4 regions of the Streptomonospora nanhaiensis genome follow, and region 3 is predicted to be linked to each of the others. Evidence: riboswitches for the same ligand, from Rfam matches in the RefSeq annotation. Region 3 holds a riboswitch; each other region holds the start of a gene.
What was found. Region 3 has a riboswitch for cobalamin ahead of cobN (cobaltochelatase subunit CobN). Riboswitches for the same ligand answer to the same signal wherever they lie in the genome.

Region 1 (2,192 bases), 440 kb from region 3:
CAGCAGCTCGGTGGAGTAGGCCGTGTGGCCGGACTCGGTGTCGTACCAGTAGGTGGAGTAGCCGGTGCGCTCGCCCTCGCCGTCCTTCTCGCGCTGGGTCAGCCGGACCGCCATGACGCCCGGCCCGGCCACGCTCAGCTGCCAGTCGACGGTGTAGGACTTCGGGTCGTCGGCCGCGCCGGCGAAGTCGGCGGCGTCCTGCTCGGTGATCTCGGCCAGCCGCTCGGCGAACGGCCCGGCGTTGCGGACCGTGGGGTAGGCGACGTCGATCTCCACCCCGCCGTCCTTGCTCGCCGTGCGCTCCTCCGACAGCCCGGGCACGTGCTTGGTGTCGACCACCGTCAGTTCGTCGGCCTCGCCCGTGGCCGGCGTCGGCTCGGGCGCCTCGTCCCCCGAGGTCGGCCGCGCCTCATCGCCCGAGCAGGCGGTCAGGGCGAGCAGCGACAGCACGGCGGCGCCCGCGGCCGCGCGCAGGGCCGGTCCTGGGCGGGCGGCGCGCCGGCGCCGGTCAGAGGTCAACGGTTGCGGGCGCACGGGCTGGTTCCTCAATGGGTGAGCGTCCTTCGCGGTCCTGGGTTCAAGTGCCGGTGACTCTGTCGCCCCTGACAACCGGGCGAGTTCCGCGATTGATATATCAATTCGGACACGGTCCATCGGTCGAGCGTAAAAGGCGAAAAGCCAGGACAGGCAACAGAGAGCGTCATGATGCGGGCAACTACGGCAAGGTTTGTTCATCCCACGCGAATCGGTCGCGGGCCGGGGAGCGGCTGAGCACCCGGGCGCGCCGTGGGCCGGCGCCCCGCCGGGCGCCCGCGGGCGTCATGACAGCCGCGCCCATCCTGCCAGCCGCGGCCCGGCTGCGCACGCCGAGCCGTGCGTGTCGCGGGGCCGACCGCGCGAATCCGCGCGCCGGCCGGCGCGTTGGGCACCGCCCGCACCGCGCCCCGGGGCGGCGCGAGGGCCGCGCCTATACTGGCGCTCGCGGTCGGTACACGCGCGCCCGGCGTGCGTGTCGTAAGAGGGAACCCGGTGCGAATCCGGGACTGCCCCGCAGCGGTAAGCGGGAACGAAAGCCGTCATCGGCACTGGGCGCCGCAGGCGCCTGGGAAGCGACGGCCGGTAGGAGGACGCGGCCAGGATCGGCCGCCTCCGCGCCCGCGAGTCCGAAGACCTGCCACCGCCCGTGGCCGCGCCCCGCGCCCACGGCTGGGTCCGTGCGCCCCGAGGGAGGGCCAGGGCGGTGCGTCGGCGTGCCCGTGCGCGCCCTCCCCCTCCCCTCGGGACGCCAGCGGTCCCGCAGGCTGATCGACGAGGGAGAGAACACGCCGACCATGACCACCACCGCCGTCCACGGCTACCCCCGTATCGGGCCCGACCGCGAGCTGAAGAAGGCGAGCGAGGCCTACTGGGCCGGGCGCATCGGCGCCGCCGACCTCGACGCCGCGGCCGCCCGGCTGCGCCGCGGCGTCTGGGAGACCCTGCGCGACGCCGGCGTCACCGCCGTCTGCTCCAACACCTTCTCCTACTACGACCACGTGCTCGACCACGCCGTGCTGTTCGACCTGGTCCCCGAGCGGTTCCGCCCCCTGGTGGACGCCGCCGGCGACCGCGACGCCGAACTGCGCGCCTACTTCGCCATGGCCCGGGGCACCGACCACCTCGCGCCCATGGAGATGACCAAGTGGTTCGACACCAACTACCACTACCTGGTCCCCGAGCTGTCGCCGGCCACCCGGCCGCGCCTGGCCGGCCGCAAGCCGCTGGCCGAGTACACCCAGGCGCGCGGCCTGGGAATCCCCACCCGCCCGGTGCTGGTGGGCCCGCTCACCCTCCTGCTGCTGGCCAAGCCCGCCCCCGGCGCCCCCGCCGGCTGGCGGCCCCTGGAGCTGCTGGACGAGCTGGTGGAGTGCTACGCCGAACTGCTGGGCCTGCTGCGGGCGGCCGGCGCGGCGTCGGTGCAGCTGGACGAGCCGGTGCTGGCCACCGACGAGGGCCGCGCCGAGACCGCCGCGCTGGAGCGCGCCTACACGCGCCTGGGCGGCCTGGCGAAGCGCCCCGGCCTGGTGGTGTCCACCTACTTCGGCGCCGTGGGACCGGCCGTCCTGGAGGCGCTCAAGCGCACCCCGGTCGAGGCGGTGGGCCTGGACCTGGTCAGCGGCCCGGAGTCGGTCGAGGACCTGGCCCGGGTGTCG
Region 2 (2,192 bases), 640 kb from region 3:
GGCCCAGCCCGGCCTCGGCGACGGCGATGCCCGCGATCAGCGCGGCGAGGCCGACCACGACGTCGAAGGGCTCACCGTGGACGATCGCGTCGACGATCCGCCCGGCCAGCAGGGGAGTGGCCACCGCCAGCGCCGCCACCACGCTGCTCAGCAGCACGAACCAGCCCAGGGTGCGCCGGTGCGGGCGGGCGAACCGGCCGATCCGGCGCAGGGTCGGCCACGAGAACGGCCGCCGGTCCTCCTGCGCGTGCATCGCGTTGTACATCGATGTCCACGCGCTGACCTCCATGCTCATCGGCTTCACCCTTTTCGTCGTCGTCGGCGGCCGCACGGCCGTTCCTACCGGCTCCCTGCGACAGACCGGACGATAATTCCTCTACCTAACTTGAGGTCAAGTCGGTGCGGACGCCGCCCGCGGCCCCGGCCCTCCGCCGCGGCCGGGCGCTCGCTAGCCTGGGACGGCGACGGGACGACAGGAAGCCGGTGCGACTCCGGCACGGTCCCGCCACTGTGACCGGGGAGCCGAACCCGCTCACGGCCACGGCGCCGCGCGCGCCGGAAGGCCGGGCCAGGCGCTGATCCGGGAGTCAGGACACTGACCCGTCGCGACTCGTCACCCAGGGGCGCGGACCCCGGAGGCGGAGCGCGCCGGCGGCACCCCCGTGTGCCCCCGTCCGCGGGCCGCGCCGCGCGCCGCGCCCGGCCTCGCGGAAGGACCAGACGTGCGCCCATCCCCTCCCTCCCCGCACCCCGCCCGGCCGGGCCGGGCGGCCAGGTCGGCCGCCGCCGCGGCCGGAGTGGTCCTCGCCCTCAGCGCCTGCGGCACTGCCGCGGGCGCCGGCGGCGGCGCCCCGGCCGAGGGCTACCCCGTCACCGTGCGCGAGTGCGGGCGCGAGGTCACCGTTTCCGCGCCGCCGCAGCGGGCGGTGGCCATGAACCAGCACGTCGCCGAGATCATGCTCGCCCTGGGCCTGGCCGACCGGATGGTGGGCACCGCGTTCCTGGACGACGCGGTCCTGCCCGAGCTGCGCGAGGACTACGCGTCCGTCCCCGTGCTCGCCGAGCGCTACCCCTCCTACGAGGCGCTGCTGGCCGCCGAGCCCGACTTCGTCTACGCCGGGTTCGCGGCCAGCGCCTTCGACCCCGCCGAGGGCCGGGGCCGCGACGCGCTGGAGGCGGCCGGCATGACCACCTACGCCTCCGTCGAGCAGTGCGCCACGGACGTCGACCTGGACACGGTCGGCACCGAGATCCGCAACATCGGCCGCCTCTTCGGCGTGGAGGAGCGCGCCGACGAACTCGTCGCCGACATCGAGGCCGAGGTCGCCTCGGTCGAGGCCCGGCTGGCGGGCACCGACCCGGTGGACGTGCTGGTGGTGGACTCCCTCGACGCCACCGTCTTCACCTCCGGCGGCGCCGGGATCGCCGACGACATGATCGCCTCCGCCGGCGGGCGCAACGTGTTCTCCGACGTGGACGACGTGTTCGCCGACGTCTCCATCGAGCAGGCCGCCGCCCGCGACCCCGAGGCGATCCTCTTCTACGACTACGGGTCCACCACCGTCGAGGACAAGCGCCGGGCGGTGCTGGCCCAGCCCGCCCTGGCCCACGCGCCCGCTGTGCGCCGGGAGCGGTTCGCCGAGCTGCCGCTGTCCTCCACTGTCGTGGGCGTCCGGGTGGGCGACGCGGTCACCCGCATCGCCGAGCAGCTCCACCCCGAGGCGTTCTGAGCGGGGATGGCCGACACCGCCGACACCCCCGCCGCACCGCGCGCCCCCGGCGGCACCCCCGCCGCCCCGGCCCCGCCGGGGCCACCGCCCGGCCGATCCCGTCCCGCCGCCGTCCCCACCCGGCGCGGCCGGCTCCCGCTCCCGGTGGCGCTGGCGCTGCTGCTGGCCGCCCTTCCGCTGGCGATGACGCTGGGCGTGGGCGCGGGCTCGGTCGGGATCTCGGCCGCCGACACCTGGCGCATCCTCCTCCACCAGGCGGCCCCCGGGCTCGTGCCGCCCGACTGGCCGCCCGCCACCGAGGCCATCGTGGTCACGGCGCGCCTGCCCCGCGTGCTGCTGGCCGCGCTCGTGGGCGCGGGCCTGGCCGGGGTGGGGCTGGTGCTCCAGACGCTGGTGCGCAACCCGCTGGCCGACCCGCTGCTGCTGGGGGTGTCCTCGGGCGCCACCTTCGGCGCGGTGGTG
Region 3 (2,192 bases):
GGATGAGGGGGTCGCCGTCGTCCTCGCGGCGGTCCTCGCCTGCGGCAGGCGGGCGCCACAGGGAGTCGTCGGGGCCGAGGTCGTAGCCGCGGGCGGCGAGGTCGCGCAGGAGGCGCACGGCCGAGGCGGGGGTGTCCAGGCCCACGGCGTTGCCCACCCGGGAGTGCTTGGTGGGGTAGGCCGACAGCAGCACCCCCAGGCGCCTGCGCTCGGGCGGCACCGAGCGCAGGCGGGCGTGGCGCACGGCGATCCCGGCGACGCGGGCGGCGCGTTCGGGGTCGGCGACGTAGACGGGGATGCCGCTGTCGTCGGCGACCTCCTTGAAGGAGAACGGCACGCTGATGAGACGGCCGTCGAACTCGGGGATGGCCACCTGCATGCCGGCGTCCATGGGGGTCAGGGCGGCGTCGGAGGCCTGCCAGCGCTCCCGGCCGGTGGTCAGGACCAGGCCCTGGATGACGGGGACGTCCAGGGCGGCGAGCGCGCCGGCGTCCCAGGCGTCTTCGTCGCCGCCGCCGGAGGCGTTGGCCGCGACGGCGCCGCCGGCGGCCAGCACGGTGGTGACCACGGCGTCGGCGGAGTCCAGCAGCGCGAACAGGCCGGGGGTGGTGGCGCGGGTGAGCCCGCGCAGCGAGCCGGAGAACACCGGCAGGGCCGCGCCGCCGGCGTCCTCGATCGCCGCGCACAGGGTGTCGACGAACGCGGTGTTGCCGGAGAGTTCGTGCGCCCGGTAGAAGACCACGGCGACCGTGGGGCGGTCGGCTCCGGGTTCGGCGCGGGCGGCCCGCTCGTGCACGCCGTACTCGGGCATGGGCTCGGGCGGGGCGAACCCCTCGCCGGTCAGCAGCACGGTGTCGGAGAGGAAGCGGGCGAGTTCGCGGAGGTTGGCCACGCCGCCCTCGCGCAGGTAGGCGTGGGCCTCGGTGGCCACACCCGCCGGGACGGTGGACAGCGCGAGCATCTCGGCGTCGAGGGCGGCCTCGCCGCCCAGGGCGACCAGCGGAACGCCCGAGGCGCGCAGCCGCTCCAGGCCCCCGGGCCAGGACTCGCTGCCGCCCAGGATCCGCACCACGGCGAGGTCGGCGCCCGCGAGGAGGCCGGGGAGGTCGGCGGGGTCGGTGCGGGCGGGGTTGGCGGTGCGGTAGCCGGCCCCGGCCGCCCGCGCGGCCAGCAGCTCGGTGTCGGCGGTGGACAGCAGCAGAATGGTCGCCACGTGCGGGCCCTTCGTTCGCAGAAGCGGGGTCCTCGCCCCGGCACTGGACAGGTACGGCGGCGGAAGTTCCTGGCTGGGGTCGGCGCCGATAGGCTGCGCGGACCGTGACAGTTGCGGGACAGCCGCGGATTCGCACCGCGTTCCTTCGCGCCGTCGCGGCTTCATCCTGACAGACGGTGCGGGTGCGGGCCGGTGCCGGGCCGCCGGTGCGGCCCCGGCCACGCCGGAGCGGCGTCCAAGCAAGTACCGCCGCACCCCCGCCTTTGCGAGAATCAGGTGCTATGAGCTATCCCGAACCCCCGCCGGGCTCCGGCGACCCCTACCAGCAGTACCCGCAGGGCGACCCCTACGCCCAGCCCGGGACGCCCTCCGGCGGCTACCCCGCCGGCGACTACTCCTCCGGGGCGATGGTGCCCTACAACCAGCAGACCGGGGGTTACCAGGCTCCGTACGCTCCCGTTCCCGAGAGCGAGGCCATCCTCACCACCATCGGCGACATCTCGATCACCCAGACCACGGTGATCACGCCCGCCGGGCGGTTCCCGATCAAGGGCAGCACCTGGAACGCCTCGGACATGACCCACACCACCACGGGCGTGTCGACCACGGGGGTCGTGCTGACGGTGATCAGCCTGGTGATCTTCATCTGGGCGTGCGGCCTGGGGCTGCTGGGTCTGCTCTTCCTGCTCATGAAGGAGGAGAAGACCCAGGGTTCGGTGCAGGTCACCGTGCAGGGCAACGGGGTGTTCCACTCGACGATGGTGCCGGCGCGCAGCCCGCAGACGGTGATGCAGGTGATGCAGTCGGTGAACTACGCGCGTTCGCTGGCGGCCACGCACTGAGGCGTTCGGGCGGCCCCGCCGGACGGCCGGGACGCGGCCGCCGGCGGAGCACTCCGGTGGGGCGCAGGCCCGCGGCGCTACCCGGCCGTGCCGGGCCGGCCGGGCGAGCCGCCGTCCGGTGAGCCGCGGTCGGCGGA
Region 4 (2,192 bases), 5.2 Mb from region 3:
TGCTGGCCGGGGCCATGTGGGCGGCCTACATCCTGCTCAGCGCCGCGACCGGGCGCAGGTTCTCCGGCATGTCGGGGCTGGCCGTGGCCGGCGTGGTGGCCGCGGTGCTGGTGGCCCCGGCCGGGATCGCCGAGGGCGGCACCGCCCTGCTGGACCCCGGGATGCTGCTGCTGGGGCTGGCGATCGGGCTGCTGTCGTCGGTGGTGCCCTACACGCTGGAGTTGCAGGCGCTGCGCCGGATGCCGCCCCGGGTGTTCGGAATCCTGATGAGCCTGGAGCCGGCGGTGGCGGCGCTGGTGGGCATGGTGCTGCTGGGCCAGTGGCTGTCGGGCTGGCAGTGGCTGGCGATCGGCTGCGTGGTGGCGGCCAGCGCCGGGGCCACCCGGCGGCCGGGCGCCCCCCGCGCCGCCGAGGCGCCCTCCGGCCCGGAGGCCTCCGGCGGCGCGGCGGCCGCCCGCGGCGGGGAGGCCCCGGACCCCGACTAGGTGCGCGCGGGCACGGGCGCGGGCGGGGCCGCCGTCCGCGCCTTCGGGCTGCCCTCCTACCACTCCCCCGCCCCCGGATTCCACCCCGACACTCCATGGATTGCGGTTGTCGCGAACCCCAGGCACAACATGTAGTATCTCGGGCGCTGGTGGTTCATCGGGGCGCACACCCCGGTGAGGCAAGAGGGAACCCGGTGCGAATCCGGGACTGCCCCGCAGCGGTATGCGGGAAACGGCGCCGCGCGCACCCCACGGGGGCGGGCGGACGCCGCCGAACGCCGCCATGACGCACTGGCGCCTCGCGCGCTGGGAAGCGGCGGCCGTAGGAGGGGCGCTGGACTGTCCGCCCTGAGCCCGCGAGTCCGAAGACCTGCCACCGGTGTGCGCGCAAACCGGCGCGCACCGCAACGGGGCCTCGCGGGCGGGCCGCCGTGCTCGTCCGCCGTGCCCTGGGCGGGTCTCCCTTCCCGGGCGGCCGTGCGGACGCGTGCGCTCCGACCCCCGCCGGTCCCACCGGATCAGCGTCTAACCAGGTTGGAGCCATCCATGACCCTCGACACCGCACTGCCCGCCGCATCCTCCGCCGCCGCCGACCGGGCCGAGCCCGGTCAGCGGGTGGCGGCGGCCGTGGCGATGGCGTGCGCCGGTCTGCCCGGGGCCGATCCCGGACCGGTGGTAGCCGAGGCGCGGCGCGCCCTCTACCCCGGCATCAGCGCGGCCGAGGTGGACGAGGCGCTGGTGATGGCCGCCCGCGCGTTCGTTGAGGCCGACCCGGTGTACTCGCGGGTGGCGGCGCGGCTGCTGCTGGACACCCTGCGCCGCGAGGCGCTGAGCTTCGTCTCCGGGCACCCCGACACCGCCGGGCAGGACGACATGCCCGCGCGCTACCCGGGCTACCTGGCGGCCTACGTGGCGCGCGGGGTGGAGCTGGGCCAGCTCGACCCGCGCCTGGCCGACTTCGACCTGGAGCGGCTGGGCGCCGCGCTGCGGCCCGAGCGCGACCTGGAGTTCACGCTGCTGGGGTTGCAGACCCTCTACGACCGCTACTTCCTGCACCACCGGGGCACCCGCTACGAGCTGCCGCAGGCGTTCTTCATGCGGATCGCCATGGGGCTGGCCCTGGGCGAGGACGACCGCGAGGCGCGCGCGGTGGAGTTCTACGACCTGCTGTCCTCGTTCGACTTCATGTGCTCCACGCCGACCCTGTTCAACTCCGGCACGCCCCGGCCGCAGCTGTCGTCGTGCTTCCTGACGACGGTGGAGGACGACCTGAAGTCGATCTTCCACTCCATCAGCAACAACGCGCTGCTGTCGAAGTACTCCGGCGGCCTGGGCAACGACTGGACCCCGGTGCGCGGGATCGGCGCCCACATCCGCGGCACCAACGGCTCCAGCCAGGGCGTGGTGCCGTTCCTCAAGATCGCCAACGACACCGCCGTGGCGGTCAACCAGGGCGGCAAGCGCAAGGGCGCGGTGTGCGCCTACCTGGAGACCTGGCACATCGACATCGAGGAGTTCCTCGACCTGCGCAAGAACACCGGCGACGAGCGGCGCCGCACCCACGACATGAACACCGCCAACTGGGTGCCCGACCTGTTCCTGCGCCGGGTGGAGGCCGACGCGGAGTGGACGCTGTTCTCCCCCGACGAGGTGCCCGACCTGCACGACCTCTACGGCGCGGAGTTCGCCGAGCGCTACGAGCACTAC

Region 1: linked by a shared signal. The riboswitch ahead of metE (5-methyltetrahydropteroyltriglutamate--homocysteine S-methyltransferase) and the one ahead of cobN (cobaltochelatase subunit CobN) in region 3 are both predicted to bind cobalamin.
Region 2: linked by a shared signal. The riboswitch ahead of HNR12_RS25945 (ABC transporter substrate-binding protein) and the one ahead of cobN (cobaltochelatase subunit CobN) in region 3 are both predicted to bind cobalamin.
Region 4: linked by a shared signal. The riboswitch ahead of HNR12_RS00025 (ribonucleoside-diphosphate reductase subunit alpha) and the one ahead of cobN (cobaltochelatase subunit CobN) in region 3 are both predicted to bind cobalamin.

The regions. Positions count from the first base shown of each region.
Region 1 is NZ_JACCFO010000001.1:5,694,741-5,696,932, forward strand. It holds gene HNR12_RS25105 (polysaccharide deacetylase family protein) at 1-534, opposite strand, end outside; cobalamin riboswitch at 969-1,193, shown strand; gene metE (5-methyltetrahydropteroyltriglutamate--homocysteine S-methyltransferase) at 1,332-2,192, shown strand, end outside.
Region 2 is NZ_JACCFO010000001.1:5,896,817-5,899,008, forward strand. It holds gene HNR12_RS25940 (ABC transporter ATP-binding protein) at 1-295, opposite strand, end outside; cobalamin riboswitch at 474-598, shown strand; gene HNR12_RS25945 (ABC transporter substrate-binding protein) at 723-1,730, shown strand; gene HNR12_RS25950 (FecCD family ABC transporter permease) at 1,737-2,192, shown strand, end outside.
Region 3 is NZ_JACCFO010000001.1:5,251,882-5,254,073, reverse strand. It holds gene cobN (cobaltochelatase subunit CobN) at 1-1,213, opposite strand, end outside; cobalamin riboswitch at 1,258-1,383, opposite strand; gene HNR12_RS23350 (hypothetical protein) at 1,495-2,055, shown strand; gene HNR12_RS23345 (hypothetical protein) at 2,133-2,192, opposite strand, start outside.
Region 4 is NZ_JACCFO010000001.1:12,677-14,868, reverse strand. It holds gene HNR12_RS00030 (EamA family transporter) at 1-485, shown strand, start outside; cobalamin riboswitch at 619-877, shown strand; gene HNR12_RS00025 (ribonucleoside-diphosphate reductase subunit alpha) at 1,032-2,192, shown strand, end outside.